DNA from 4 places in the Methylobacterium sp. AC315 genome. Region 1 is predicted to be linked to each of the others. Evidence: predicted binding sites of a transcription regulator. Region 1 holds the regulator's gene; each other region holds the start of a gene.
The links. The regulator LexA, encoded in region 1, represses DNA repair genes until DNA is damaged. The targets are predictions, from matches to a motif close to TGTTCNNNNTGTGTTCNG.
Positions count from the first base shown of each region.

Region 2: a site for LexA is predicted at 4,180-4,197, ahead of parE (DNA topoisomerase IV subunit B). Genes of this name have one in related genera too.
Region 3: a site for LexA is predicted at 4,544-4,561, ahead of uvrA (excinuclease ABC subunit UvrA). Genes of this name have one in related genera too.
Region 4: a site for LexA is predicted at 2,034-2,051, ahead of AC0IY0_RS20670 (trna delta -isopentenylpyrophosphate transferase). Genes of this name have one in related genera too.

Region 1 is NZ_CEEDEA010000004.1:10,344-17,929, forward strand. Features, by position in the region: gene AC0IY0_RS07695 (histidine kinase dimerization/phosphoacceptor domain -containing protein) at 1,089-2,210, shown strand; gene AC0IY0_RS07700 (response regulator) at 2,207-2,656, shown strand; gene AC0IY0_RS07705 (hypothetical protein) at 2,701-3,168, shown strand; gene fae (formaldehyde-activating enzyme) at 3,169-3,708, opposite strand; gene AC0IY0_RS07715 (hypothetical protein) at 3,765-3,965, opposite strand; gene AC0IY0_RS07720 (hypothetical protein) at 3,964-4,179, shown strand; gene AC0IY0_RS07725 (hypothetical protein) at 4,215-4,667, opposite strand; gene AC0IY0_RS07730 (biliverdin-producing heme oxygenase) at 4,918-5,517, opposite strand; gene lexA (transcriptional repressor LexA) at 5,838-6,557, shown strand; gene AC0IY0_RS07740 (ComEC/Rec2 family competence protein) at 6,551-7,586, opposite strand, start outside.
Region 2 is NZ_CEEDEA010000001.1:290,122-297,707, reverse strand. Features, by position in the region: gene AC0IY0_RS01355 (molybdopterin-dependent oxidoreductase) at 1-658, shown strand, start outside; gene topA (type I DNA topoisomerase) at 1,030-3,717, shown strand; gene AC0IY0_RS01345 (hypothetical protein) at 3,764-4,138, opposite strand; gene parE (DNA topoisomerase IV subunit B) at 4,307-6,367, shown strand; gene AC0IY0_RS01335 (PRC-barrel domain-containing protein) at 6,580-7,086, opposite strand; gene AC0IY0_RS01330 (outer membrane protein) at 7,270-7,586, opposite strand, start outside.
Region 3 is NZ_CEEDEA010000022.1:19,915-27,500, reverse strand. Features, by position in the region: gene AC0IY0_RS24350 (amidohydrolase family protein) at 1-119, shown strand, start outside; gene AC0IY0_RS24345 (methyl-accepting chemotaxis protein) at 239-2,299, opposite strand; gene AC0IY0_RS24340 (winged helix-turn-helix transcriptional regulator) at 2,397-2,813, opposite strand; gene AC0IY0_RS24335 (zinc-binding alcohol dehydrogenase family protein) at 2,936-3,955, shown strand; gene AC0IY0_RS24330 (cupin domain-containing protein) at 3,966-4,388, shown strand; gene uvrA (excinuclease ABC subunit UvrA) at 4,707-7,586, shown strand, end outside.
Region 4 is NZ_CEEDEA010000014.1:29,506-37,091, reverse strand. Features, by position in the region: gene AC0IY0_RS20685 (MATE family efflux transporter) at 1-312, shown strand, start outside; gene AC0IY0_RS20680 (carboxymuconolactone decarboxylase family protein) at 711-1,133, opposite strand; gene AC0IY0_RS20675 (MerR family transcriptional regulator) at 1,069-1,497, opposite strand; gene AC0IY0_RS20670 (trna delta -isopentenylpyrophosphate transferase) at 2,114-2,800, shown strand; gene AC0IY0_RS20665 (hypothetical protein) at 2,834-3,145, shown strand; gene AC0IY0_RS20660 (tRNA1(Val) (adenine(37)-N6)-methyltransferase) at 3,158-3,901, opposite strand; gene AC0IY0_RS20655 (putative signal transducing protein) at 3,898-4,122, opposite strand; gene AC0IY0_RS20650 (polyprenyl synthetase family protein) at 4,290-5,309, shown strand; gene AC0IY0_RS20645 (protein-L-isoaspartate O-methyltransferase family protein) at 5,566-6,369, opposite strand; gene AC0IY0_RS20640 (MarR family winged helix-turn-helix transcriptional regulator) at 6,413-6,841, opposite strand; gene AC0IY0_RS20635 (chloride channel protein) at 6,993-7,586, shown strand, end outside.

The DNA.
Region 1 (7,586 bases):
CCGTCGTCGGCGAGTACGGGGCGCAGGAGAGACGCAAATGCGCGCGTTGTAAAGGAGACGACTCTCCTACCGCGCTCGCCCGATATCAGCAGTTTACGGCGGGCAGAGAAGTACAGCCGTCAGGCGGGAGATACAGGTCTTCGAACGTCCGCCCCTCGTCGACCGCAGCCTCGGGCGGACCGACTGCTCCCCAGCCGTTACGGACGGCACCAAACGTCGGATCCCGTCTCGGCGCATGAAGACGCAGACCCATCGACCGCCACGCCGCCCTTGACAATGTTCCTATTTTGTGCTCATTAGCCGTCACCTGTCCTTCGGCGGTGTGGGGGTGACTCCACGGCGCTCCTCGGGGGTCCGTCCGGTGGCTGACCGGCGGGCTCGGGGGACGGGGCGATGCCCGCGTCGGTGGCTCTCAGCCGCCATCGCCCCGGGCGGCGTGCCGATGCAGGGCGTGTCTCGGATGCGGGCGTGAAGATCGGGCGGTAGTCTGCCCGGCGGGGTGCGGAAATGCCCCCGCGGCGACCCGGATCTGGGCGTGACCCTCAGAAACCTGCGGACCCGCCCACTACGAGGCGGATGTCGGGTGGAAGGCCACGGCGGTGATGCGGGTTCCGGGGGCGTCTCGGCTGCGATTGCGGCTTGGGCGCCATGGGCAGTGACCGCTAACACGGAGTCGCGGGGATCGGGGCGTCGCACAGACATCGCGACGAGACAGACGGCACCGGCCGGGGACCATGCCCGGCCGATGCCGCGGGTCGCCGCGGGGATCGGATCCCGCGCGTAACTTGGCCGACACCTGGGTTCCCGCGGCGTCCCGCGTCCAGCGTGAGGAGACTTCTTGGGCCATGCCCCCGGCGCACCAGGCGCGCGGGGACGATGAAGCCTGTCGGGAGGTCGCGTGGCCGGCGCGCCCGCAAAACCGGACCGGGGCCCACCCGTGCGGCATCCTGTCTGGTCGATTCCAGAATCAAAGTGAGACTGGGCTGAACCCAATCTTCTGATTGGCCGTTGAGCGTTCGGCACTGCGACCGCGCAGGCCCAGCCGATTGCCGGAGGTCACGAACGCCGGGCATGAAAGAGTCGATTCGATGGAACAGCCCGACGCTTGGCATCTGACGGACCGGCTCGATGCCGAACACGGCAAGGGCGATCCGTTCGCCGCCGCGGTCCGTGCCACGCGGATGGCGATGATCGTGACCAATCCGCGCCTGCCCGACAACCCGATCGTCTTCGCCAACGACGCGTTCCTGCGGATGAGCGGCTATGACCGCCAGGATGTGCTCGGCCGCAACTGCCGCTTCCTCCAGGGGCCCGACACCGACCGGGGCGCCGTGGCGCTGATCCGGGAGGCCGTGGCGGCCCAGCGCGACATCGCGATCGACGTCCTGAACTATCGCAAGGACGGGGCGCCGTTCTGGAACGCCCTGTATCTCAGCCCCGTCGCCAACGAGGCCGGCGAGGTGCTGTTCTTCTTCGCCTCGCAGCTCGACGTCACCGATCGCGTCGACGCGCACCTGCAGGTGCAGAAGGAGAAGGACCATTTCGAGGCCGAGGTCGCCCGCCGGACCCGCGACCTCACCGAGGCCCTGGCCACGCAGACCATGCTGGTCCACGAGGTCGATCATCGGGTCAAGAACAACCTCCAGATGATCGCGGCCCTCCTGGCCATGCAGACGCGGGCGATCACCGATCCCGCCGCCCGCGCCGCGATGGAATCCATGCTGACCCGGGTGGAGGCCCTCGGCACGGTCCACCGCAGGCTCTACCAGTCCAACAACGTCGAGCGGTTCGACGTGGCCGAGTTCGCTCGCGACCTCGCCACCGACCTGATCCGCGGTTCCGGGACCGACCGGATCCGCCTGCACCTGGATCTGGAAACCGTGGAGATCCCGGTGACAAAGGCCCCGCCGGTGGCGCTGATGATGAACGAGCTGATCACCAACGCCCTCAAGCACGCCTTCCCGGACCACCGCGCCGGCCGGCTCTCCGTGACGGTGGCGCCGGACGACCGCCACTTCACCATCAAGATCGCCGACGACGGCGTCGGCATGCCCGTGCAGGTCATGGAGCAGCGCTCGTTCGGCAAGCGGCTGATCGGCACCCTCTGCCGCCAGCTCAATGCCAGCATCGCCTGGCAGGCGAACGACCCGGGCACGATCGTCAACGTTCGCCTGCCCCGCGAATTGGCTACCGGTCCGGAGGCCAGATGAGCGAGCCGATGCGAATCCTCGTCGTCGAGGACGAGGCCCTGATCCTGATGCAGATCGAGATGATGCTGGAGGAGGCCGGCTATCGCGTCGTGGGCACCGCCATGACGGCGGCAGAGGCGATCGCCCTCGTCCACGAAACCCGGCCCGAACTGGTGCTGATCGACCTGCGCCTCGGCGATGATTCCTCGGGCGTGGACGTGGCGCACGCGGTGCGCGCCATCGGCGGCATCACGGCCGCCTTCATGACCGCCAACGCCCGGGCCCTCTCGGACGACCTGGAGGGCGCCACGGCGGTGATCGCCAAGCCGTTCACCGGAGCGGTCCTGGAGGAATCCCTGGCCTACCTCGAGGATTGCGTCCGCCGGCCGCCGCCGGCCGAGCTGGTGCCGACCGGGATGCGCCTCGCCCCGGCCCTGCTCAAGAGCTTCGCCCAGATGCGGCAGTGAACGCCGCCCTCGACACCTCCGGCCCGGCGCGTAGAGTGCCGGCCATGTCAAGCTTCCGCGTCGCCCGCCCGCTCCTGGCCACATTCCTCGCGGCCCTGGCCGGCCTGCCCCTCGCCGCCCGGGCGGAGCCGTGTGACGACCTCGCCCAGCAGATCGCCGGGGCGATCGGCGGCAAGGTCGGCAAGCGCGCCGGGCCGAGCATCGACATCCGCCTGGCCGGTCCGATCAAGTTCGACGTGACCTGCCGGGCCGAACCGATCGTGCAGGCGACCTCCGCGGAGCCCGCTCCCTCGGCGGCCTTCTTCCGCGACCTCGCGGCGGCCTCGGAGATCCTGGTCGGCGAGCCGGCCGCGCGGGTCGAGCCGATCATCGCCGACGCCTACCGGACCGCCCTGTCGGACCGCCGCAAGTCGTTCATCCAGCAGAACGGCTGGTCCGCCTCCTGCTACACCGATCCCGGCAGCAGCGCGATGCGCACCCTGTGCTCGGTGGGGCGCATCCCGCCGCGCTGATCAATACTCGATCACGTCCTCAAGCGCGTAATGCTTCACGGTCTTCCGGTTGGCGATCAGCTCGTCCACGGTCGGCTCGCCCTTGAGGGCCCGGGCGATGGCGAGCTTCGTCGCCTCGTAGTTGGTGCGGTACAGGTCCTTGCGGTCGAGGTTGTCGTCCTCCGCGCAGCGCGGGTCGAGCCAGATCATGACGATCATGCACAGCTCGTCGAGACCGTCCTTGGGCAGCACGCCCTCGATGATGCAATCCACGATCGCGTCGCCGGTGGCGGCCTGGACGACGCCGCCGAGCAGCTCGACATACTCGGCCGTGTGGATCGTCGCCTTGGTGGTCATCATCGTGGCGGGGCGCACGAGCTGGTTGAGGTCGCGCACCACGAACATCCGGGTGTGGCCCTGGACCTGCCCCATCATCGACGCGAAGGCCTGACCCACCGGTCCCCGTACCGAGCCGATCAGCACCTCGGGCATGGCGTCGGTGTACTGCCCGTCGGCGGCCAGGACGGTGGCCTCGCCGGTGCGGAACCAGATCTCTTGCATGTGTCGCGACTCCCCGTGTCAGGTCGCCCGGGGGAGACATCATCGAGGCGCCGGCGTCAATCGCTCCGGAGCAGGCCGACCCCGTCGAGGGCGCCGACCCCGGCGATCGCCACGGTCGGGCCGGCGCTCTTGAGGAACTCGGATCCGCGGGGCAGGGAAGTCGGGTGCGGCGCGACGCGGGAACAGTCCCGGGCCAGGGCCGTTCCGGCCGGAGCCTGCGGCGTTGTCTCGGGTCCGGCAGCCGGGAGGGATGTCATGACGGAGAGCACGGATCGGGGGGGCGGCTGGAGCCTCCAGGCGAGCGCCATGCCGGACGGGGTACGGCTCGAACTCGCCCTCGCCGACCTCGGCGGCGGCCCGGTCACCGCGGCGATCGTGCTGGACCGGGCGGAGGCCCGGGCCTTCGCCCGCGCCCTGCTGGCGGCGGCCGGCGATGCGGCCGAGCGCACCTTCCCCAAGCCGGGCGCCTGACCGGGCGGTCTCGGGGCCGGCGCGGGCGGCTCAGATCATTGTTGGATGAAGCCCGGATTGCGGCCCGGCAGGCGCGGCACCACCGTGCCCCGCTTCTCGATCGGCGCGTCGCAGGCGTAGGTGAATTCGCTCTTCTGCGGATCGAACACCGTCTCGCCGGTGATCCGGCAATCCTCCCGCACGGTCTCGTCGAGATAGGCGCGGGCGGCGGTGCGGAAGCGCTTCACCCGGGTCGCGGCCGGATCGGGATCGATCCGCACCTCGCTGAGATTGCAGCCGGTGTACTCGCGCAGGGCGTTCGAGACGACGAGCATCCGGCGCACCTGCCGGTTGTCGTAGACCTCGTAGGGCTCCTTGCAGCCGATGGTGACCACCTGCGGGGTGAGCGCCACGTAGTTGCGCGAGATATACGAGAACCCGGTGGTGCAGCCGGCCAGCGCCAGGCCGACGGCCCCGGCACCGATGGGCAGAAGAGCCGCGCGTCGCATCCTCGTCATCCCAAGCCCAATTCCAGCCCAGTCTCGAAGCCGCCGGGACGATCCGCCTGCCCCGCCGACCGGGGCAAGCACCTCGGCGCATTGAAACGGCGCCGCTTGCCCAGTCAATTCGTTTGTCGCCCGAGACGCCGTTCCAAGCGTCCGCGACCGGTCATCGCTCGACTCGGCGGTGGACGGCGCGCGTGACAGGCTTTGTTGCTGCGCCAGGACGGCGGAACGATCCGACCGGGTGGCGGCGCCGTTAGTCCTCGAAGACGTCCCCGACCAGCCGACGCACGAACTGGAACGCCTCCGTCGCCCCCGCGGCGACGCGTTGCTCCCCGGCCTCCCGGAGTTCGACCCGGTCGAGGGCGGCCGTGAAAAGCCGCCAATGCAACCCGCGTCCTTCGGGATGTCCGGCAAGATGGCGCGCACCGTGGGTTTCCGACAGGCCGAGCGCCCGGGCCTCCTTGAGCAGGATGGCCGCCCCGAGATTCGAGCCCTCGGCGACGTAGAGCCAGCCCAATCCCTGCGCCGGTTCGATCGTCCCGGGATGTTCCTCGGACGCGCCGTCAGGGACGGGCGCTCCGACATCGCGCAGATCCTGCTGGATCAAGGGCAGTCGGCGCCTGCCGTCGAGATCGGGCAGGACATGGGCGAACGCGCCATCGCGATAGACTCGATCGACGACCGCATGGAACCTGTACTGGATCTGGAGGAACAGCGCGTAGCGCTCCAGGCTCGCGAACGGCTTTGCCGCCATGATGCGCCGGTCGAGCTGATCATGGGCGGCCGCGGTCGCCACTCTCAGGCGCTTCACGCGGCTGCCGGTCTCGGCGATGTCGGATGATGCGGCGTCCATGCGATCTATGTCTGTCGTCCGGGCAAGGTGCCGTGGGCAGACGTGAGCGGCCCGCCGCGCCACTCTGACCGTCCCAGCCTATGGACCACTCCGGCGATTCGGGTCACCGAGGCTGGCCCGGGATCGTGCCGATCCGGCCAGACCGGTTCTGCCATGGCGGCGCGACCGCGTCACGGCACACAACGGCCGCATCCGCACATCGCCGATCGATCAAGCTCGGCCGATCACGCTTGCGGAACACTTGCGGAACGTTTAACGTGTTCGTGATTTGTTTCCGCGACCGCATCGATGCGGTCCTCCAAGCCGCGAGTCCCCCGTCGATGCTCACGCGCAAGCAGCTGGACCTCCTGCGTTTCATCCAGAGCCGCATGCAGGAATGTGGCGTCCCGCCCTCGTTCGACGAGATGAAGGACGCCCTCGATCTGAAGTCCAAATCGGGCATCCACCGGCTGATCACGGCCCTCGAGGAGCGCGGCTTCCTGCGCCGCCTGCCGAACCGGGCGCGCGCCATCGAGGTGATCCGCATCCCCGAGAGCCTGTCCCAGGCGGCTGCTCCACCCGCGGAGCCCCGCCGCTTCACCCCGAGCGTGGTCGAGGGCGGGAAGTCCAAGCTGCCGGCGCAGCCGGCGACCGCCCGGATGATCGACGACGGCGGCCGCGCCATCTCGATCCCCGTGATGGGCCGGATCGCGGCCGGTACGCCGGTCTCGGCGATCCAGAACCAGAGCCACGCCATCACCATGTCGCCGGACTTCCTGGCCGGCGGCGAGCATTACGCCCTCGAGGTCCGCGGCGACTCGATGGTCGATGCCGGCATCCTGGACGGTGATCTCGTGGTGATCCGCAAGCAGGATACGGCCAATACCGGCGACATCATCGTGGCGCTGATCGACGACGAGGAGGCGACGCTCAAGCGCCTCCGCCGCCGGGGCTCCTCGATCGCCCTGGAGGCCGCCAACCCGGCCTACGAGACCCGCGTGCTCGGGCCCGACCGGGTCCAGATCCAGGGCCGGCTCGTCAGCCTCGTCCGCCGCTACTGAAGGGGTTCGGCCGGCGCGTCGCCGGGCGCGGCCTCGGAACCGGCGACGTCGGCCTCGGCCGGGATCGGCTCGGAGGGCGTTACCACTTTCGGTTGTGGGACAGGCGATGGCCGCGAAGCCGGTGATGCCCGCCAAGGCACGGTACGGCCCGTGTCGCGGGTATAGCGTGCCGTGAAGCCATCCCGGTCGGCCCGGAGTGCGACGGCGCCTCGTTCGGCGAGCACCCGGCGGTCGATCACCAGCGGCCCCGTGCAGGTGGGCGGCGCCGCGAGCCGCGAGATCAGCAGGGCCGCCCGGGCGCAGTCCTCCGTGAAGGCGCGCCGGTCGCGGACCAGGGCGACGGCGCGGCCGTCCGGCAGGCTTGCGGTGCAGCCGAGCCGGTCGCACCGTCCGACAGCCGACGAAGCCTGGATCACCGCCTTCGCCGATCGCCCGTCGCCATCCGCTTTCAGCCACTGCTCCATCACGAAGGCCGAAGGATTGCCGAGGGCCCACAGGACTCCGTCCGGTCCACGCACGGCCGCACCACCGCCCTGCCGGTCGACGTACAGGTCGAATCGCTCCGGAACGACGGCGAGGCCGAGCCCGAGCAGGGCGGGCGGCAGGGCCAGCCAGCGCAGCCGCGATACCGGCAGCGTCGCCAGCAGCAGCCCGGCCGCCAGCAGCATCAGCGCGCCGGTGCCGAAGGCCGGCAGCACCAGGACGGCCCGATTGAAGCCGGCGATCCATTCGGAGATCGCCAGCATGCCGCCCACCGCCTGTCCCATCAGCCACCAGATCGGCCGGTCCAGGGCGAAGGGATAGGCCAGGATCCCGATCACCGCCGCCGGCATCACGACCAGGGAGACCAGCGGCAGGGTCAGGGCGTTGCCGATCAGCCCGAACGGCTGGACCGTCTGGAAATGGTAGGTCGCGAACGGCGCCGTCGCGACCTGTGCCACCAGGGTCGTCGCGAGGGTGCCTGTCACGGCCGAGAGGCCGGTGCCGACGAACCGCTCGATCCGCCCCGCCCCGGGACGCTGGAACAGG
Region 2 (7,586 bases), on a different contig from region 1:
CAGCCTTGCGGACCTGCGCGGGTTGCCGGCGCGCACCCAGATCACCCGCCACGATTGCGTCGAGGGCTGGAGCTGCATCGGCCAATGGTCGGGCGTGCCGCTGGCCGAGCTGCTCACCCGGGCCGGCCTGAAGCCGCAGGCGCGCTACGCCGTGTTCCATTGCGCCGACACGCTGGAATATGCCGGCGGCGGCCTCGAGGGCGGCGACGGCGCCTCCCTGTGGCGCCCCGAGCATCCGGGCTCGGTCCGCGACGGCATGATCCAATTTGCCGCCGCCGAGGATTGGGGCGGTGCCCCGCCCAAGGCCGACAAAGGCACGGACGACAAAGGCACGGACGACAAAGGCACGGACGATTGGGGCCAGGGCGCGCCGGAGCCGGAGGCGCCCGAGGATAAGCGGACCCCGATCCGCTACTACGAGAGCATCGACCTGTTCGACGCCGTCAACCCGCAGACGATCCTCGCCTACGACCTCAACGGCAAGCCGCTGCCGGTCTCGAACGGCGCCCCCCTGCGCCTGCGCGTCGAGCGCCAGCTCGGCTACAAGCAGGCCAAGTACGTGATGCGGGTCGAGCTGGTGGACTCGCTGGCGGGCTTCGGCCAGGGCAGCGGCGGCTACTGGGAGGATCGCGGCTACGAGTGGTACGCGGGGATCTGAACAGGTCGAGCCCGCCCCGCCGTCAGTGCGCGCGCGGCGGGGCAACCCGGTCTGGCGCGCGATCCCCGCGTGTAGCGCTGGGCAGGTCGCTTAGCTGGGCAGGTCGCTTGGCTGGGCGTCCCACGACGGCATGAGGCAAGCCGGCCAGGTCGACGGTGATTGCCGGCGATCCGCAATCCTGTCGGATGCGCGCCCCGCGCATGACAGCCCCGGCGAGCCGTTCGGCGACCGTTGCCATTTGACAACCCGTGCCCCGTAACCCACTTGTCCCCGGCGCGCGGCCCCGGCCCGACGGCGGGCACTTGTCCCACGCGAATTTCGAACAGAATTCGTCCGTCGCGCCCAGGCCCCGTCGAGGGGCAGAGGTCTGAATGAAAGTCGTCGTCGTCGAGTCGCCGGCCAAAGCCAAGACGATCAATAAGTATCTTGGCCGCGACTATGAGGTGATCGCCTCCTTCGGGCACATCCGCGACCTGCCGGCCAAGGACGGCTCGGTCGATCCCGAGCAGGATTTTCACATGGTCTGGGAACTCGCGGACCGCGGCGCCAGCCGCGTCAGCGAGATCGCCAAGGCCTGCAAGGGCGCGGACAAGCTGATCCTGGCGACCGACCCGGATCGCGAGGGCGAGGCGATCTCCTGGCACGTCCTGGAGGCGCTGAACGCCCGAAAGGCGCTCAAGGGCATCCCGGTCGAGCGGGTCACCTTCAACGCCATCACCAAGGCCTCGGTCGAGGCGGCGATGCGCAAGCCGCGCGAGATCGACCAGGCGCTGGTGGACGCCTACCTGGCGCGCCGGGCGCTCGACTATCTCGTCGGCTTCAACCTCTCGCCGGTGCTGTGGCGCAAGCTCCCCGGCGCCCGCTCGGCCGGCCGCGTGCAATCGGTGGCGCTGCGGCTCGTGGTCGAGCGCGAGATGGAGATCGAGAGCTTCAAGCCGCGCGAGTATTGGTCGATCGTCGCGACCCTCACCACCAAGGACGGCGCGACCTTCGAGGCCCGCCTGGTCGGAGCCGACGGCAAGCGGATCCAGCGCCTCGATGTCGGCACCGGCGCCGACGCCGCCGCGTTCAAGCGCGACCTCGAGCTCGCGAGCTTCCAGGTGGCGAGCGTCGAGGCGAAGCCCGCCAAGCGCCACCCGCAGCCGCCCTTCACCACCTCGACGTTGCAGCAGGAAGCATCGCGAAAGCTCGGGATGGCGCCGGCGCAGACCATGCGGGTCGCGCAGCGCCTCTACGAGGGCGTGGACGTCGGCGGCGAGACGGTCGGCATCATCACCTACATGCGGACCGACGGCGTCGACATGGCGCCGGAGGCGATCCAGGACACCCGCAAGGTCATCGGCACCGAGTTCGGCGACCGCTACGTGCCGGACGTCCCGCGCAAGTACAGCGTCAAGGCCAAGAACGCGCAGGAGGCCCACGAGGCCGTGCGCCCGACCGACATGAGCCGCCTGCCCAAGATGGTGGCCCGCCACCTCGAGCCGGAGCAGGCCAAGCTCTACGACCTGATCTGGACCCGCACGATGGCGAGCCAGATGGAATCGGCCGAGCTGGAGCGCACCACCGTGGAGGTGGCGGCGAGCGTCGGCCCGCGCCGGATCGACCTGCGCGCCACCGGCCAGGTCGTGAAGTTCGACGGCTTCCTGGCCCTCTACCAGGAGGGCAAGGACGACGAGGAGGACGAGGAGAGCAAGCGCCTGCCGCCGATGAAGGCCGGCGACCCGCTCACCCGTGAGCGTATCACCTCGACCCAGCACTTCACCGAGCCGCCGCCGCGCTATTCCGAGGCGAGCCTGGTCAAGCGCATGGAGGAGCTCGGGATCGGCCGGCCGTCCACGTACGCCGCCGTTCTCCAAACCCTGCGGGATCGCGAATACGTCAAGATCGAGAAGAAGCGGCTGCAGCCGGAGGACAAGGGACGCCTCGTCACCGGCTTCCTGGAGAGCTTCTTCCGGCGCTATGTCGAGTACGATTTCACGGCCGACCTCGAAGGCCAGCTCGACCGGGTCTCCAACGCCGAGATCGACTGGCGGGCGGTGCTGCGCGACTTCTGGAAGGACTTCTCCGCGGCGATCGGGGAGACCAAGGAGCTGCGCGTCACCGACGTGCTGGAGGCGCTCAACGGCCTTCTCGGTCCGCACATCTTCCCCGACAGGGGCGACGGCGCGAACCCGCGAACCTGCACGGTCTGCGGCACCGGCCAGCTCTCGTTGAAGCTCGGCAAGTTCGGCGCCTTCATCGGCTGCTCGAACTATCCGGAGTGCAAGTACACCCGTCAGCTTTCGGCCTCGGGGATCGACGGCGACGGCGACGGCTCCTCGGGCGAGGGTGGCCAGCCGGGCGTCCGGGTGCTGGGCGACGATCCGGTGACCGGGATGCCGGTGACGATCCGGGACGGGCGTTTCGGGCCGTTCGTGCAGCTCGGCGAAGCCTCCACCGAGAAGGACGCCGCGAAGCCGAAGCGCTCGTCGCTGCCCAAGGGGCTCTCGCCGTCCGAGGTCGGCCTCGACAAGGCCCTGGCGCTGCTGGCGCTGCCCCGCGAGGTGGCGCGCCACCCCGAGACCGGCGAACCGATCCTGGCCAATCTCGGCCGGTTCGGTCCCTACGTTCAACACGGGAAGATGTACGCCAACCTCGGCAAGGACGACGACGTGCTGGAGATCGGCGCCAACCGCGCCATCGACCTGATCGTCGCCAAGGAGCAGGGCGGCGGCCGCGGCCGCGCTGCCGCCGATCCGGGCCGCCCGCTCGGCAAGGACGAGACGAGTGGGCGGGACCTCGTGGTCAAGGCCGGCAAGTACGGCCCCTACGTCACCGATGGCGAAGTCAACGCGACGCTGCCGAAGACGATGAATTCCGAAGCGCTGACCCTCGATGAGGGGATCGCGCTGGTGAACGCCAAGCGGGCGTCGGGCGGCGGCAAGCCGGCCAAGCGCAGCTCGGCCCGGAAGGCGCCGGCGCGCGCGGCGGCGGGCGAGAAGAAGCCGGCGGTGAAGAAGACGGCCGCGAAGAAGCCAGCGGCCAAGAAGACGACGGCGAAGAAATCCGGGGCCGGCTGAGCGCCGGACCCGCTAACCGCGAAGAAAGCGTCGCGGTTCGTCGCGTTCAGGCCAGGTAGGTGATCGTGGCCGCCAACGCGGTCGCGACGGTCGCCAACGCGATGGTCAGGCCGTTCACGAAGATGCGGGCCTGCGGAACGACCGAGGGCGCATCGTCCTCGCACCCGAATACGGTGCCGGCGGCTCGCTCAAAGCGGATCAGGGTGAGGCGGCGGGCCTCGATAGCGGCGTTGCTCATCGACGGCGGCTCCCGGACCACGGTCAAGTTCTTTTCCGACAGAACGCGGTCGGAGCCACCCGGTTCCGATCCGAGCGGCGGCGGAGAAACCGTTAACCCACGATTGTGCAACGTGGCGATGACGGCGCCTTCGCGCCGCGCCGGCCGCGCCGGCCGCGCCCCTCGCTCGCGGCGGCGCAGCATGCGATGATGGGTCGGTTCGGCGACGCACCGGACCCTCTAGATGTTTCTGTTTTGTTCCGCTATCATGCGGGGATGAAGGCGCATGCTGCACGATCCCAGGTCCGATCGCCAAAGGCCCGTCTGCCCGACGCCGAGCCGGCCGACGCGCCGTGCGCGCGGAGGCCGCGCGTGAGCGATCCGGCGCGCGACCTGTTCGGGCCTGGCGGCAAGCCCCCTGCCCCGCGTCCGGCGGAGCCGCGGCGGCGGTTGGTGGAATCGGCCTCGGTCCCGGCCATCGCGGCGGCCGAGCCGGAGGCCGGCTACACGGCTTCCGACATCGAGGTGCTGGAGGGCCTGGAGCCGGTCCGGCGCCGGCCCGGCATGTATATCGGCGGCACCGACGAGCGGGCGCTGCACCACCTCTTCGCCGAGGTGATCGACAATTCCATGGACGAGGCGGTGGCCGGCCATGCCAGCTTCATCGAGGTCGAGCTGGAGGAATCCGGCTCCCTGGTGATCACCGATAACGGCCGCGGCATCCCGGTGGACCCGCACCCGAAATTCCCCGGCAAGTCGGCCCTCGAAGTCATCATGACGACGCTGCATGCGGGCGGTAAGTTCGACTCGAAGGTCTACGAGACCTCCGGCGGCCTGCACGGCGTCGGCATCTCGGTGGTGAACGCCCTGTCCGACCTCCTCGAAGTCGAGGTCGCCCGCAACCAGACCCTCTACCGCCAGACCTTTTCGCGCGGCCACGCGCAGGGGGCCCTCGAACTCGTCGGACGGGTCCAGAACCGGCGCGGCACCCGGGTGCGGTTCCACCCCGATGCCGAGATCTTCGGCTCCCTGAAGTTCGACCCGCGCCGCCTGTTCAAGATGGCGCGCTCCAAGGCCTACCTGTTCGGCGGCGTCGAAATCCGCTGGCGCTGCGCCCCCGCCCTGCTCGAAGGGCTGGAGGGCGTACCGGCCGAGGCGGTGCACCGGTTCCCGGACGGGCTGCGCGACTACCTGGCCCGGGACATCGAGGGCAAGGACCTGGTCACCGATGCGATGTTCACCGGCAAGGTGACCAAGCCCGGCTCCCACGGCTCGCTCGAATGGGCGGTGGCCTGGATGGTCGCCGAGGACGGCTTCTCGCATTCCTACTGCAACACCATCCCGACGCCGGAGGGCGGCACCCACGAGGCCGGCCTGCGGGTCGCGCTGCTGCGGGGCCTGCGCGAGCACGCCGAGCGCGTGAACCAGGCCAAGCGCATGACGGCCGTGACCACCGACGACGTCATGGCGACCTGCGCGTCGATGATGTCGGTGTTCATCCGCGAGCCGGAATTCCAGGGCCAGACCAAGGACAAGCTGGCCACCGTCGAGGCGCAGCGGATCGTCGAGACGGCGGTGCGGGACGCCTTCGACCATTGGCTGGCGGCCTCCCCGGCCCAGGCCAACAAGCTGCTGGACTGGGTGATCGACCGGGCCGAGGAGCGGTTGCGCCGGCGCCAGGAGAAGGAGGTCGCCCGCAAGAGCGCGACCCGCAAGCTGCGCCTGCCCGGCAAGCTGGCCGATTGCTCGGCCGCCGGAACGGCCAACTCCGAGATCTTCATCGTCGAGGGCGATTCCGCCGGCGGCTCGGCCAAGCAGGCCCGGGACCGGACGACCCAGGCGATCCTGCCACTGCGCGGCAAGATCCTCAACGTCGCCTCGGCCTCCCGGGACAAGCTCGGGGCCAACCAGCTGATCTCGGACCTCACCCTGGCGCTCGGCTGCGGCACCGGCGCGGCCTTCCGTGAGGCGGACCTGCGCTACGACAAGGTGATCATCATGACGGACGCCGACGTGGACGGCGCCCACATCGCATCGCTGCTGATCACGTTCTTCTACCGGCAGATGCCGAAGCTGATCGATCGCGGCCACCTCTACCTGGCGATCCCGCCGCTCTACCGGCTGCAGCAGGGCTCGAAGGTCGTGTATGCGCGGGACGACGCCGACCGGGAGCGGATCACCAAAACGGTGTTCAAGAGCGGCAAGGTCGAGATCGGGCGCTTCAAGGGCCTGGGCGAGATGATGCCGGCCCAGCTCAAGGAGACCACCATGGATCCGAAGAAGCGCACGCTCCTGCGCGTCGCGATCCTCGAGGAGGCCCGGGAATCCACCGGCGATACGGTGGAGCGCCTGATGGGCAACAAGCCCGAAGCCCGCTTCGCCTTCATCAGCGAGCGCGCCGCCTTCGCCGACGGGGTCGATCTGGATATCTGAGGCGACGGCGGCCGTAAAACGACGCTTCCTCAGCGTGGCCGCAGCGAAGCGATTCGGGGAAGCGCGACACGGGGGAACGCGACACCTGGGGAACGCGACACCTGGGGAACGCAATACCGGGTTGCTTCGCGACGGTCGCACTGACTGACTTGCAGACCGCTTTCGGGTCGGAGCGCCTGGATCGCGTCCGCGTCAAGCGATTGCCGGCGAGGCTACTCCGACGCCATAGCCTTGGCCGGATCGAAGGGCTGGGCGGCCGCGACGGTGTCGGTGCTCATGTTGAGAACGGCCGAAAACCGCTCCCCGCCCGGGCGCAGCACGAGGGCGCCGGGCTCCACGGCGATCCGTTTGCTGCCGAGGCCCAGCGGGCCGCCGACATCCAGCACGACCGCCTTCAGGGCACCGCCATCGGCGATCAGCAGGTCGTCGATGGTGCCGACATTGTCGCCGGCCGCGTTGCGGACCGTCACGCCGATCATCCTGGAGGCCAGGAACGCCGCCGGCTTGAGGCCCTGGCGCCTGGCCGCGGCCTCGGCGCTGGCCGCCGTCATCAGCCGGCCGCCGCCCTCCCCGCTGGTGGAGGTGCCCGGCCCGGTCCCGGGCAGCACAGTCTTGGTGCCGATCACGCTGGCATCCTGAGCCGGAGCCGGGAGTCCGGACAGGGACAGGACAGTCAGCGGCAGCAGCAGACGGGACGTGATCAGTCGGATCTTGCGCATCGGGATCGCTCCGGCGCGGCCGAGCCATCCGGGCGCCGACCGTGAAAGGCGCCGGCGGCGACGGGTGTTCCTGTCGCCCCTGTCGCACCGGGCCTCGGTGGTCCTAAAACGCAGAAGGGCCCGACCTTGCGGCCGGGCCCCGGGTCACGATGGCGCCGGCCAAGCCGGCGCCGAAGTGCGATCTTAGTACGAGCCGAACTTGTAGTTCACGCCGGCGCGGACGACGGCAAACTCGGTGTTGGCGGCGGCGCCGTTGAGGTAGGCGGTGCCGTTCGGGGCCAGCAGGTTGCCGTAGAACACGCCGCCGGCGGTGTTCTTCTGGCGGTCCAGGTTCACGTACAGGCCTTCGACCTTGAGGGTCACGGCCGAGGACTTGAAGAAGTTCAGGAACGAGTCGGTGGGCAGGGCGTACTCGATGCCGCCGCCGACGGCGTAGCCGGTGCGGAAGCTGCTGCGGAAGCTGCGGCCAGCGAAGTTCTGGTCGTCCTGGCCCGAGCCGT
Region 3 (7,586 bases), on a different contig from region 1:
GGGCGATGGGCCAGGGCGTCGCGGATTTCCGCGCGCTCGGCCTGTCGGAGGACGCCCTGGACGCCGCCCTCTGGCGCAACGCCAACCGCCTGCTCGGGCTCGGCCTGGCCGAGGCTTAGTCCCGGGTTTCCAAAGGGCTCAGCCCTTTGGCGGGGTTCAGGGGCGGAGCCCTTGAAAACAGCGGGCTCCGCCCGCACCCGCAAAAGGTCTCGGACCTATTGAATCCGGGACTTTGCCGTCAGGCGGCCCGGACGTTGGCCAAAAAATCGCCGACGGCGCCGCGCAGGGCGCTGGCCTGCCGGGCCAGGTCGCTGGCGGCGTCGAGCACCTGGGACGAGCCGTGGCTGGCCGTGCCGGCCGCCTCGCCCACGCCGGCGATGGTGCCCGAGACCGCGCGGGTATCCTGCGAGGTCTGGCCGGTGGTGCGGGCGATCTCGGCGGTGGCCGCGCCCTGCTGCTCGACCATGGCGGCGATCTCGGCCCCGATCCGGGCGAGGGTGCGGATCACCTCGGTGATGCCGCCGATCGAGCGGACGGAGGCCTCGGTGGAGCCGGTGATCTCGGCGACCTTGGCGGCGATCTCCTCGGTCGCCCGGGCGGTCTGGCCGGCGAGGTTCTTGACCTCGGCGGCCACCACCGCGAAGCCCCGGCCCGCCTCGCCGGCTCGGGCCGCCTCGATGGTGGCGTTGAGGGCGAGCAGGTTGGTCTGGCCGGCGATGTCCGAGATCATCGCGACGATCTCCCCGATGCTCCCGGCGGCCTGGGCGAGGCGGCGGACCTCTCCGGCCATGCCGTCCGCGTCCCGGGTCGCCGAGGCCGCGAGGTCGGCCGAGGCTCCAACCTGCACGCCGATCTCCCGGACCGAGGCCGTGAGCTCCTCGGTGGCCGCCGCCACGGTGTCGGCCGAGCGGGCGGCCGAATCCGCGGCGCCGGCCACCGCCCGGCTGAGGTCGGTGGTGTCCTGCGCGGCCCGGGCCATGCCGTGGGCGGAGGCCTCCAGCTGCTCGGCGGCGGCCGAGACCGCCGCGACGATGCCTCCGACCTGCCCCTCGAAGCTGTCGGCGAGGCTCAGGGCGGCGGCGCGCTGCGCGGCAGCATTCTCGGCGGCGAGGCGCTGCTGCGCGGCCCGGGCGAGCCGGCGCTCGGCGACGCTGTCGCGGAACGTCACCGCGGCGTCGGCGATCGCCCGCACCTCGCGCGGGCCCCCCGCCGGGATGGCCAGGTCGGCGCCCGGCCCGTCGTGTCCCTCGCCCCGCCCGATCGCCGTCAGCACCCGGGCCATCCGGACCAGGGGCCGCGCGATGGCCGTGCCGAGCCAGAACGCGAAGCCGACCGAGAGCGCGAACAGGGCGAGCCCGCCCGCGATCCAGACCGTCAGCATCCGGTCGGCCCGGGCCCGCACCGCGCCGGCGGCGGCCACCAGGTCGGCGGTCAGCCGGTCCTCGACGCCTTTGAGGGCGTCGATGCGCTGGGTGGCGAGCCGGAACCAGGCCGGCGCGTCGCGGAAGGCGAGGGTCGTGCCCGGCATCGTCTCCTGCGCGGCGCTGCGCAGGCGTGCCACCTCCCGCGCCGGCTCGGTCGCCTCCGCGGCGTCCAGCAGCGCGGCCTGACCCTCGACGGCCCCGGCCCGGAACAGGGCGCCGTAGGTCGCCTGATCGGCCGAGAGCGTGGTGAGCCGGCGCGCGGCGGGGAGGTCCAGGCTGCCGGAGGCGAACACCGCCGAGGCGGCGGCCCGCTCCTGGCCGGCGGCCTCCTTCAGCGCCAGGAACGCCGCGTAGGCGTTGGCCCGGGCCGCGATGCCGGCCTCGTCGATCACGCCGCCCATCGCCCGGACCACGCCCAGCCCCTCGCCGATCAGGCCGGTGTAGAAGCCCGTCGCCTGCGGCGCGGTGAGGCCCAGGGCATCGACCGCCCGGCGCTGGGCCGCGAGCCCGGTGAGCCCCTGCGCGAAGCCCTCGGCGCGTGCCGCGAAGGCGGGGCCGAAGCCGGTCGCGGCCGCCATCGCGTCGGGGAGCCCGGCCAAAGCCGCGTCGGTGCGGCTGCGCTGGGCCGCGAGTTCCGGCCCGAACTGCGCCCCCCTGGCGCCCAGGAACAGGCTGGAGGCGCCGCGCTCGCGCTGGGCCTCGTGGACGAAGGCGCTGATCCGCGAGGCGAGGCCGACGAGGGTCTCGACCCGGTCCATCTCGGCCCGCCGCGCCCATTGGTCGGACACCGCCCACCCGGCCGCCCCCGCGAAGGCAAGGCAGGGCGCGAGCGCCACCGCGAGGATGCGCGCGCGGAGTGAGGAGAGGACGGCCATCGGAACCCGGAATCCTGCAACGTTCGCCGGAATCATCCGGGACGGTTATAAAAACACCGTTAGGGTGGAGGGGTTTGGCCCGGCCTGCAATGCACAATCAGGCGGCAGTCCCGACGGTCGGTGCCGCCTCGGCAAGCCGTTCGGCCTCAAGCCGTTCGGGATCATGCAAATCGGCCTCATGCAAATCGGCATGCAGGTCGCCCCAGACCTTGAGCGCGTGGATGACCGGCTCCAGGGTCCGCCCCCGCTCGGTCAGACTGTACTCCACCTTCGGGGGCACCTCGGCGTAGACCTTCCGGGCGATCAGGCCGTCCGCCTCCATCTCGCGCAGCTGGTTCGTGAGCATGCGCTGCGTCACGCTCGCCAGCCGCCGGCGGATCTCGTTGAAGCGCAGGGTCCCCTCTAGCAGGTGGTAGAGGATCACGCCCTTCCACTTGCCGTCGATGAGCCGGAGGGTGGCCTCGACGGCGCAGCCGGGGCTGCAGTTGCCGCTATGGTGTCGGGTGCGGGGCATGGCGGGATCCCAAGGCGATCGTCGGGCGGTATCATTCTCGGCACTATCGGCGTTTTATGTGCGTACTTGCGCGCCGTGAAGGCGGACGGCATCTCCGTGCGGGTCAGTCGGAGGAGATTGCGATGCGCGCCGTCGGGTACAGAAAATCCCTGCCGATCACCGAGGCCGAGGCCCTGGTCGATTGCGACCTGCCCCGGCCCGATCCCGGCCCCCGCGACCTGCTGGTGAAGGTCGAGGCGGTCTCGGTGAACCCGGTCGACACCAAGGTCCGGGTGCGGGCCGAGCCCGAGGCCGGCGGGGTCAAGGTCCTGGGCTGGGACGCCGCCGGCACCGTTCTCGCCACGGGTGCCGAGGCCGAGGGCTTCTCGGTCGGAGACGCGGTGTTCTACGCGGGCGACCTCACCCGGCCGGGGACCAACGCCGAATTCCATTGCGTCGACGCGCGCATCGTCGGGCACAAGCCCGCCGGCCTCGACTGGGCGCAGGCCGCCGCCCTGCCGCTCACCGCGATCACCGCCTGGGAGGCCCTGTTCGACCGGCTCGACGCCAAGAAACCGGTGCCGGGCGCCGCCCCGGCGATCCTGATCGTCGGCGGGGCGGGCGGCGTCGGCTCGGTGGCGATCCAGCTCGCCCGGCAGCTCACCGACCTCACCGTGATCGCCACCGCGTCCCGGCCGGAGACGGCGGTCTGGTGCCGGGATCTCGGCGCCCACCACGTGGTCGATCATGCCAAGCCGCTCTCCGCCGAGGTGGCGGCCCTGGGCCTCGGCGCGCCGGGCCTCGTGTTCTCGACCACCAACACCGACGCGCATCTCGCCGAGATCGCGACGCTGATCGCCCCGCAGGGCCGGTTCGCCCTGATCGACGATCCCGCGCAGCTCGACGTGGCGCTGCTCAAGCGCAAGAGCCTGTCGCTGCACTGGGAGTTCATGTTCACCCGCTCGATGTTCGGCACCTCCGATATCGCCGCCCAGGGCGCGCTCCTCGACGAGGTCGCCCGGCTGGTGGATGCGGGGCGCCTGCGCACGACCCTGGGCGAGCATTACGGGCGGATCGACGCCCGGAACCTGCGGCGGGCGCACGCGCTGATCGAGAGCGGGCGCGCCAAGGGCAAGATCGTGCTCGAAGGTTTTGCGTCGTGAGGCGGGCGCCATGACCGGGACGGGCACCGGAATCTTCGACGTGGCGGCGCTCGCGGCGGCGCTGCCCGACAGCGCGCGGACGCTCCTGGTCGACACCTACCTGACCGACCGGGCGGCGGCGAGCGCCCGGGTGTTCCGGGTCTACCGCCCGACCCCGCCGCACTATCACGCCACCTGCGACGAGTACCTGTACTGCCTGTCGGGACGCGGCACCGTCTGGCTGGGTGACCCCGCGAACCTCACACCGTTCGGCCCCGGCCAGCTCTTGTTCTTCGAGACGGGCACGGTGCACGCGATGCCGGAGATCGCCCCGGGCGAGCCGGTGACGTTCCTGTCGATCGACACCCCGCGGCGGGCCCCCACCGACATCATCTTCGTGAACCCCGAGGACGGCACCCCCGCCACCTTCATGGCGCGCAACGCCGACGCGTGAAGTCCCGGATCCAAAAGGTCCCGGACCTTTTGCGGGTGCAGGGCAGCGCCCTGCTGTCGGGGCCTGCCCCGACACCCCGCCAAAGGGCCGCAGGCCCTTTGGAAATCCCGTCTTTTCGGCCGCGAAACGACAGGCTTCCGGCGAGCGGTTGCCGGCGTACGCGTTTCGTTCTAGCAATGGCGTTGCATGTCGGGCCTGCGTCCCGCCGGCCTCACCTTGCCGTCGACCGCTCCGGGCTCGACATGAGCGGGTGCGGCGGCTGACCCGCGCGCAAAGCCAGCCCCGACCGCGTCGACGCCTCGAAAGACCGCCGCCCTCATGGCCAAAGCCCAAGCCGGAACCCGAGTCGGACCCCGCGTCGGCGCCAGCAAAGCCGCCCCCAAACCGTCTCCCGTGAAGGCGTCGTCCGCCAAAGCGCCGGCCGAGGCGGTTCCGGCCGAGCCTGAGCGGACGAACAAGCCCGCGCGTACGAAGAAGGCCGAGGCCCCCGCCCCCGTCCGCCCGGGCAGCAGCCGGAGCGCGGCCGCGGAGGCCGCCGTCGACGCCAAGCTGGAGGCCCTGTTCGACGCCGCGCCGCCGAGCGCCGCCGACCGGCGGGTGATCACGGTCCGGGGCGCCCGGGAGCACAACCTCAAGAACGTCGACCTGACGATCCCCCGGGACAAGCTCGTGGTGTTCACCGGGCTGTCGGGCTCGGGCAAGTCGTCGCTCGCCTTCGACACGATCTACGCCGAGGGGCAGCGCCGCTACGTCGAATCGCTCTCGGCCTATGCCCGCCAGTTCCTGGAGATGATGTCCAAGCCCGATGTCGACCAGATCGACGGGCTGTCGCCGGCGATCTCCATCGAGCAGAAGACCACCTCCAAGAACCCCCGGTCCACCGTCGGGACGGTGACCGAGATCTACGACTACATGCGCCTGCTCTGGGCGCGGGTCGGCATCCCCTACTCCCCGGCCACCGGCCTGCCGATCGAGAGCCAGACCGTCCAGCAGATGGTCGACCGGGTGCTGGAGCTGCCGGAGAAGAGCCGGCTGTACCTGCTCGCCCCGGTGGTCCGCGGCCGGAAGGGCGAGTACCGCAAGGAAATCGCCGAGTACCAAAAGAAAGGGTTTCAGCGGCTGCGGGTCGACGGCGAATATTACGCGATCGACGACGCGCCCAAGCTCGACAAGAAGTTCAAGCACGACATCGACGTGGTCGTCGACCGGATCGTGGTGCGGCCCGACATCGCCGCGCGGCTGGCGGATTCGTTCGAGACCGCGCTGGAACTCGCCGACGGCATCAGCGAGATCGTGTTCGCCGACGCGCCGGAGGGCGAGGAGCCCCGGACGATCACGTTCTCGTCGCGTTTCGCCTGTCCCGTCTCGGGCTTCACCATCGCGGAGATCGAGCCGCGGCTGTTCTCGTTCAACAACCCGTTCGGCGCCTGCCCGACCTGCGGCGGCATCGGCCACGAGATGCGGATCGACCCCGAACTGGTGATCTCGGACCCTGCGCTCAGCTTGAAGCGCGGCGCGGTCGGCCCCTGGGCGAAATCGACCTCGCCCTATTACGGCCAGACGCTGGACGCGCTGGCGGAGCATTACGGCTTCAAGACGAGCGTGGCCTGGCAGAGCCTGCCGGAGGCGGCCCGCGCCGTCGTTCTGTACGGCTCCGGCAAGCAGGCGATCCGCTTCGCCTACGACGACGGCCTGCGCAAGTATGCGGTCAACAAGCCGTTCGAGGGCGTGATCCCGAACCTGGAGCGCCGCTACAAGGAGAGCGAGTCCGACGCGGTGCGGGAGGAAATCGGCCGGTTCATGAGCGAGACGCCCTGCGCGTCCTGCGGCGGCAAGCGGCTGAAGCCCGAGGCGCTGGCCGTGAAGGTCGCCATGGCCGATATCGGCGACGTGACGGCGCTGTCCGTTTCGGAAGCCCATCGCTGGTTCTCCGAATTGCCGGAGAAGCTGACGGCCAAGCAAAACGAGATCGCGGTCAGAATTCTCAAAGAAATCCGCGACCGGCTCAGCTTCCTGGTGGATGTCGGCCTCGAATACCTGACGCTGGCCCGCGGCTCCGGCTCCCTGTCGGGGGGCGAAAGCCAGCGCATCCGGCTGGCCTCGCAGATCGGCTCCGGGCTCACCGGCGTGCTCTACGTGCTGGACGAGCCCTCGATCGGCCTGCACCAGCGCGACAACGAGCGGCTGCTCGGCACGCTCAAGCGCCTGCGCGACCTCGGCAACTCGGTGATCGTGGTCGAGCACGACGAGGACGCGATCCTGCAGGCCGACTACGTGGTCGATGTCGGCCCGGGTGCGGGCATCCATGGCGGCGAGATCATCGCCCAGGGCACCCCCGCCGAGGTGCTGGCCAACCCGGCCTCGCTCACGGCCAAGTACCTCACCGGCGCGATGGCGGTCCGCACCCCGGCCGCGCGGCGCAAGAGCCGGAAGGGCAAGCTCGGGGTGTTCGGCGCCCGGGGCAACAACCTCAAGGACGTGGATATCGAGGTGCCGCTCGGCACCTTCACGTGCATCACCGGCGTCTCGGGCGGCGGCAAGTCCACCCTGGTGATCGACACCCTGTACAAGGCCGTCGCAAAGAAGCTGAACGGGGCGCTGGAGCACCCGGCCCCGTACGACAGACTCGAGGGGCTGGAGCATCTCGACAAGGTCATCGACATCGACCAGTCGCCGATCGGCCGGACGCCGCGCTCGAACCCCGCCACCTATATCGGCGCCTTCACGCCGATCCGCGACTGGTTCGCGGGCCTGCCCGAGGCCAAGGCCCGGGGCTACCAGCCGGGGCGCTTCTCGTTCAACGTGAAGGGCGGGCGCTGCGAGGCCTGCTCGGGCGACGGCGTCATCAAGATCGAGATGCACTTCCTGCCGGACGTCTACGTCACCTGCGACGTGTGCAAGGGCAAGCGCTACGACCGCGAGACCCTGGAGGTGAAGTACCGCGGCAAGTCCATCGCCGACGTGCTCGATTCCACCGTCGAGGAGGCGGCCGAGCTGTTCAAGGCGGTCCCGGCGATCCGCGAGAAGCTCGAGACCCTGAAGCGGGTCGGCCTGCACTACGTCCATGTCGGCCAGCAGGCCACCACCCTGTCGGGGGGCGAGGCGCAGCGGGTGAAGCTGTCCAAGGAACTGTCGAAGCGCGCCACGGGCCGCACGCTCTACATCCTCGACGAGCCGACCACCGGGCTGCACTTCCAC
Region 4 (7,586 bases), on a different contig from region 1:
CTACGCATCGTCGGACCGTTCTACGGGTTCTTCGGGGCCGGCCTTGCTCTCTACTTCGCGGCCCAAGGTGCAGGCCGTGTCGGCTGGCCGCTCACAGCCAGCGTCTTCCGAATGGGGGTGGCGCTGGGGGGCGCCTGGATCGCGGCTATCCTCGGGCTCGGCCCCGCGTGGATGTTTGTTGCCCTCGCGGCTGGGCTCTTCACCATGGGCATCGTCAACGCGGCTGCTTTTGCCACGGGCAAGATGTTCGTGGCCCAGCCCGCGCCGGAACCGGCTGTCCCGCCCCAAGTCCTCACGACGGCCGTTGAGTGACCTCGAAAGGCGTAGAGCCGCCGAACCTGCCGCTCGATGGATGGCCATCAGGGGCCGGCATCGACCCGCCAATACGGCGTGGCTGAGCGGATTTCCGCCTGTCTGCTTTTGGACCAAAGAGGCGTCGAAGTGGATATCACCGAGGCGCTCCCTCCTCGCCCCTTGCAAGCGGCCGTGAGAGTCAAGCGATGCGACCCGATCGCTACACTTACCGTCTTGGATCGATGACTACCCTGTAGTTGCTGGCCGATCCCCATACGTCTACCGGTAGGTTGCCGTCCCGAGCCCGGCCACGCGCGACTGGTGCGCCATCGAAGCCCTGTGCAACGTTTGTCGAATGGCCGGTCAGGTCGACCCGCCTGACCGACGATGCGCCGTTGTCGATGACGAAGGCGGCGTCAGGCCCCTGGGTCACAAGGCTCGGCTGTCGAACGCGCCGCGAACACTTCTTTGGCTGAGAATAATCCGTTTAATGCTGCTGGAAAGCCTGCATAAACGGCCATCTGCATGATGACTTCAGTGATCTCTTCACACGAGAGGCCGACATTCAAGCCTACCTCTATGTGTACCTTAAGTTGTGGTGCTGCATTGCCCATCGCCGTTAGTGCCGCGATAGTGGCTATCTCGCGGGAACGTAGTTCTAGGCCGGGGCGGCTGTAAATATCGCCGAAAGGGAACTCGATAAGGTAGGTCGCAAAGTCAGGGGCGATCTCTGCGAGCGAGGCGACGACCTTCTCTCCTGCTTGGCCGTCGATCTCAGCGAGTGCTCGCTGCCCGCGCTCTAGCCGGCTTTCGTCGCCGTTGCGGTGTTGTCGTGTCATACGCCTGCGTCCTCCCGTCAGAGCCGGCGTAGCCGGCGATCTTGGTGTCGAGGACGAGAAGGCAGGCTTGCAGATCGGCCACATGCGCGCGGACGCACTCGCGGTGCTCCCACAGCAAATCACAGCGCTCAGCCTCAGTGATGACGCCACGCTCGCGCAATGCTGCGTATCGCAGCATGTCCCGGATCGGCATACCGGTCGTCTTGAGACGATCTAAGAATGCGATCCACGCTAGGATAGACGCGTCGTAATCACGCTGGTTTGACTGATCTCGGTCAGCATAGGGGAGTAGCCCGATCCGCTCATAGTAACGAATCGTATGGGCAGACAATCCCGAACGCCTCGCGAGTTCTCCGATCTTCACGAATATCTTCTCATCACGACGCTAAGAATGCTGCGGGTTTGAGCGCACTCTAAGTCAAGAAAAAAATCTGGTCGGGCTACGACAGTCTGGTCCTCACCCTGAACTCGAGTTGCCGGGCGGCCAGAAGAGGGCCGCTGACCAGAAGGGCCGGCAGCCATCCAAAGGCCGGCACGGGTCGAAAGCATTGGTCCCATGCATGATCGGATCAGATCCGGGCCCGTACTTGCTAGGCTGGTCTTGCGATGATGGCGAGGATCATCGCGAACCCGAACGTTCTCCCGCCTAACCCCGCATCCTGACGCGGGCGCTCCGAGATGAGGCGGTTGGATTGGCACAGGGTGATGGAGCCCGGACCCGTCGCCATCCTGAGCCGCGAAACGAAATCCGAAACGCCCGCGCCATCACCGCCTCCGCGGCAAACCGAGCCCCTGGATGCGTCCTGCGACGCCCCCGCACGCACTGACGCAGCCCCGTCTGATTTCCGCGGACAGCAGACCCCGACCCTTGCGCACGCCGCCGCGATCCCGCATATACGATGAAACAAAACAGGAACAAAAGAGCGTCGCCGTAGAAAGCTGTGGATGACGCGGTTGCCTCTCACCGGAACGAGCCCCGCATGCGAACCGCCGACAAGCAGATCGCCGACATCCTGGTGCGTTACGGGGAGCCCTTCGGGGGCAACGTCTGGCGCGTGCAGGGCACGGCGGTCATCTACCACAAGACGTTGGAGCGGATCGCCGCCCAGGCCGGGATCGTGTTCGAGCCGCCGACGATCATCCGCGCCGAGCGCGACGAGGCCGTGCTGCTGGTCACCGGGCGCCTGCCCGGTGCCAAATCCGGTGCGAAGCCAGCCGCCGACCGGGTCGAGTGGTCGATGGGCGAGGCGCTGGTCAACGTGAACTACCGCGTCTCGGGCAAGCAGGCGGCCTACGTCTACGCCATGGCGGAGAAGCGCGGGAAGGACCGCGTCATCCTCAAGCTGATCGAACTGCACGGCCTGGTCTACTCGGAGGAGGAGGCCGACGAGTTCCGCGCCCACCTGCCCACGGTCCGGGCCGTGGACGAGGATTTCGAGGAGGCCCAGCCCTTCGACGAGGTCACCGAGGCCGAGGGCGACCTCAAGCGCCGCATCGACGGTGCCGAGACGATCAACGACGTGACCGACCTGATGCTCGACGGGGCCACCCAAGCGATCCTGGCGGCGATGCCGCCCGGCACCCGCGACGAGGTCCGCGACTACGCCAAGGCGCGCCTCGTGGCGCTCGGCTGGCCCAAGCGCACCGGCCGCCGCAGCGCCGCCTGAAGTTTCGAACGCTCAAACCCGCAGGAGACCGCCATGCATCGCACGACGCGCCGCCGTACCCTGAAGGCCCGCCGGGACCATCATCTGGGCTGGAGCATCGAGACCCTGTCGTACAGCCCGACCCGGATCGTGCGCCTGGGCGACGAGAAAGTCGCGATCCTGTTCCCGCCGGTCGAGCCCGGGGCTGAGTGGCAGCTCTACCCGCATCCCGACACGTTCCCGGGGCTCAACTTCGACGGGCTGCCCGAGCCGCTGCGCCCAGAGTTTCTGGGATTCTCGGATCTGCCGGCCGTCGAGCGGTTTCTCGGCATCGACGACGCGGTGCCGACGGCCCTCGCGGCCTGACCGGACGGCCTTTCACGCCCGAGGCCAGGGCGCGCCCCGGTGGAGCGCCTCGGCCTCGGGCGTGAAGCCTTGGGGGCCGTGCAGCACCAGCGGCGGCAGCAGGCTCGGAGCCGCGCGGCTGCCCCGGATGCCGGCGATCAGCACCCGGATCGCCGGCGCCTCGGCCCGGGCGTGGACCGGGCGGATCGCGATCCCGCCGTAGCGGCCCTTCATGGCGTCGAGGCAGGCCGGTAGGGCGTCTGCCCGGTGGATCAGCCCGAGCCGGCCCCCCGGTCGCAGGACCGCCGTGCAGGCGCGGATCCAGAGGTCCAGGCCGCTCTCGGGAAACGTGTGTGCCGTCGCCTTGCCGGGATGCGGGGAGGGGCGGTGGCGGCCCGCGGTGAAGAACGGCGGGTTGGTCAGGACGAGGTCGACGCTGTCGGGCTCCAGCCCGGCGGCGCGGCGCTCGGCCGCCGGCGCCAGAACGTCGGCCTCGATCACCGAAGCCGCGATGCCGTTGAGGACGGCGTTGGCCCGGGCCAGCCCGGCCAGTTCGGGGTCGCGCTCCACCAGGGTCGGGCAGGTTCCGGGATGAAGCGCCGCGCAGGCCAGACCCACCGCGCCGGTCCCGGCGCCGACATCGCACAACCGCTCCCCCGGCGCCGGGACCAGCAGCCGGGCGAGCAGCACCGCATCGGTCCCGGCCCGGTGCGCTCCGCGGGGCGGCTGGTGCAGGCGCAAAATCCCGCCCAGGAAGGCATCGGGCTCCGGGCTCACGGGTCACGCAACTCGTGCGCGAGCCCGGCATCCTTGAGCAACCGGCGGGCCTGGGGCGCCCAATCGCCCGGAACCATCAGGCGCTGACCGAACGCCCCGATCGAGCCTTCCATCACGCTCATATGGGTGTCGGCCACCAGGACCGGGATCTCGGCCGCCTCGAGCACCGTGCGGGCAAAGCCGATCAGCACGGGATCATTCGCGGAAATCAGCACGATCATCGCAATTCTTCGAAGGATGCCGGTCGTCCGGCGCATTCGTCGCGTTCGCTGCGCATTCCCTTCGCACCATATCCTCTCTGCGCCGATGTTGCGGCGCCGCGAGGCGCGTGCGAAGGGATCGCCCGCCCCCTGCGGGGGAACCGGACTGGAGGTCGCGGATCTTGGGTATGGCCCTCTCCATCGAGAATCCGAAGCCCGAGACCGAGGCGGGGTTGAACGACCTCGTCGCGCTGGTGGCGGACGGCATGGCGCGGGTCAACACCACGATCCTGTCGCGCACCGGATCCGACGTGGCGATGATCCCGGAGGTGGCCAACCACCTGATCGCCAGCGGCGGCAAGCGGCTGCGCCCGATCCTGACGCTCGCCTGCGCGCAGCTCTGCGGTTACGCCGACCCGTCGGACGGCGACGTGAAGCTCGCCGCCAGCGTCGAGTTCATGCACACCGCGACCCTGCTTCACGACGACGTGGTCGATGAGAGCGACATGCGTCGCGGCCGCGTCGCCGCCCGGATCAAGTGGGGCAACGAGGCCTCGGTGCTGGTCGGCGACTTCCTGCTCGGCCAGGCCTTCCGGATGATGGTCGAGGTCGGCTCCCTGCGGGCGCTCGACATCCTGTCCGCCGCCGCCACGGTGATCGCCGAGGGCGAGGTGATGCAGCTCACCAACGCCAAGAACCTCGAAACCGACGAAGCCGCCTACTTGGCGGTGATCCGCGGCAAGACCGCCGAGCTGTTTGCCGCCGCCTGCGAGGTCGGGCCGGTGCTCGCCGGCCGGCCGGAGGCCGAGCAGGTCGCGGCCCGCGCCTACGGGATGAACCTCGGCATCGCCTTCCAGCTGATCGACGACGTGCTCGATTACGGCGGCACCTCGGCTGCCCTCGGCAAGAATGTCGGCGACGATTTTCGCGAGGGCAAGATCACCCTGCCGATCGTGCTGGCCCACCGCCGGGCCAGCGAGGGCGAGCGCGGCTTCTGGCGGCGGACCCTGCAGCAGGGTGAGATCGGCGAGGATGACCTCGGCACCGCCCTCGACCTGCTGCAGCGGCACGGCGCCCTGGAGGAGACGGTGGCCCGCGCCCACGAGTATGGCGCCCAAGCCCGCGCCGCCCTCGACGTCTTCCCGGACGGTCCGGTCAAGGCCGCCCTCAACGGAGCCGTGGATTTCTGCGTGGCCCGGGCGCGCTGAAGGGCGCCCCTTTCGATCCGCGTGCCCCGGGGCTTTCGCCTACTATCGAGCAGGACGCTGACCATGACGCTGGCGTGCGTCTTTACTGGGCTCTGCACGAACTGAGCTTGGACGTCGTTCCGGTGAGCGAGAGGCGCCAAGCGGTCTGCATCCGTGTCGGAGATCTGCGCGCTGAGAGCCATTCGCGCCACGCGGAGGCAAAGATCGGGACCGGCCGCGTTTCTGGCCAGTTAGCCGTGCTCGCCTAATGAGAGCGTCATCCTAAAAGCCTGCACGTTGTGCCAGTTCCGATATGGAGCACGAGGCACCAGCCGCGGGACGCGTCATGGGTCGAGAGGCACCAATCGCCGCCATCGTGCCAGCAGCTTGCATCGGGCGGCGCGTCGAAGTGGATTGAACGAACCGCCGCGAGGGGACCCTGGGCGAAAGCATTGGACAAGCCTACTTCGCCCGCCTCCGGCATGCCCTTGAGGGGAATGAAGCTCGCCATGGAGACGAAACGGGCCGGCCAAGCTGCCTCACCCGTGGCCCGGCGCAGAAAAAGCATGCCGCCCCGGCGGTTTGCGGCCTGGAGCGGGAACAGAAGTCGGCCCGCCGGCCGCAGTGCGTCGAGCCAGGCACGGGCCGGGCGCGGCGCCCCGGCATTGAGGCCGTCCGGCCCCACGAGATGGGCGAGGAGCGCCGTATAATACCCACTGCCGGTCCCGACCCGGACCACGGTCTCCCCGGGCCGGGGCGCGAGCGCATCGAGGCAGAGGGCGTGCAGGCTAGGCTGGCCGATATTGATGCCGCGTGCTGCGTCGAGGGCGACCAGCACATCCTGATACAGGAAGGCGGGGTCGTCGACCGGGGTGGTCACGTAGAGTGGGCCGCGATCCTGAGATCGCCAGACATGCGCGGTGAGGATCGACCAGGGCACCGGGCCGGCGAACGGCTCCCGGAGAACTGCCGCGAAGGCCGCCGTGACGCGCGGGTCGGCCGCATTCGGATTGGCCACCAGCGACGCGTAGAACCCGTGAAGCTTGGCGCTGAGCACCGCCGAACTGTAAGGATCCGGCATCTCCGTTCCCCCCGCGGAAACAGACCATCCAGTCCCCTATGCGTCAAGTCGCCGCAGGTGCGAGTGCGCCCGAGAGCGCCGGCGCTAGGCCGCGTAGCTCATCGAGATGCGCAGCGGTCAGATCGCGCAGCAGGTTTTCGGCCCGGGGCGTGAGCGCCAGCTCGCTCCGGCGTCGATCCTCGGCGGCGCGTCCCTTCGTGAGCAGGCCGCCATCGACCATCCGGGCGACGAGTTCGGCCGCCGTATGCGGAGCGATCAGGAGTTGCTCGGCCAGCAATCCGACGGTCGGTGGCGCGCGCCCGACATGCCCAGCCAGGGCCAGAAGCGCCTGATGCTGCTGGGGCGGGATGCCGGCCCGGCCTGCCGCCGCCTCGCTGAAGGCCAGGAAGCGCCGCAGCCGGTACCGGAACTCCGCCAGCGCAGCGTACTGTTCCTGAGACAGCGGCGCGGTCTGAGGATCCTCGGACGCCACGATGATCTCCCTGGTGCCGGGCTCAGGTCTTCGGCAGCACACCGTCCGGATCCATACGGGTTCCGCCGGCTCGCTGCACCCCGCTCCGAACGCGACGCGGTTGAATATATCGTATCACGATGTAATTAGGCCTCGTAGGACGGAGGGCTGTATGGACGGCGGACAGGATATCGCGCGCGGCGCCGAAAGGCCGCTGCGTCGGACGCTTGGCGATTTCAGCACGGATCGGCGCGTGCTGGCACTGGCCGGGCTCGCGGTGATCACTGGGACGGCCGCCACCGCAACCGCCTGGATCCTGCTCACGCTGATCGGGCTGGTGACCAATCTCGCCTGGTACGGCCGGTTCGACACCGCCCTGACGTCACTCGCCAGCGCGACGCCTAGCCCTTGGATGATCGCGATTCCCGTAATCGGTGCCCTGATCGTGGGCGCGATGGCACGTTACGGCTCTGAGAAGATCCGCGGCCATGGCATCCCGGAGGCCATGGAGGCGATCCTGATCGGCGGCAGCCGGATGTCGCCCAAGGTAGCCGTGCTGAAGCCGCTCTCCTCGGCGGTGGCGATCGGCACCGGCGGGCCGTTCGGTGCGGAAGGGCCGATCATCGTCACGGGCGGTGCGGTGGGCTCGCTGTTCGCGCAGTTCTTCCATCTGAGCGCGGCCGAGCGGAAGACCCTGCTGGTGGCCGGCGCCGCGGCCGGCATGACCGCGATCTTCGGCACGCCCGTGGCGGCCGTGCTGCTCGCC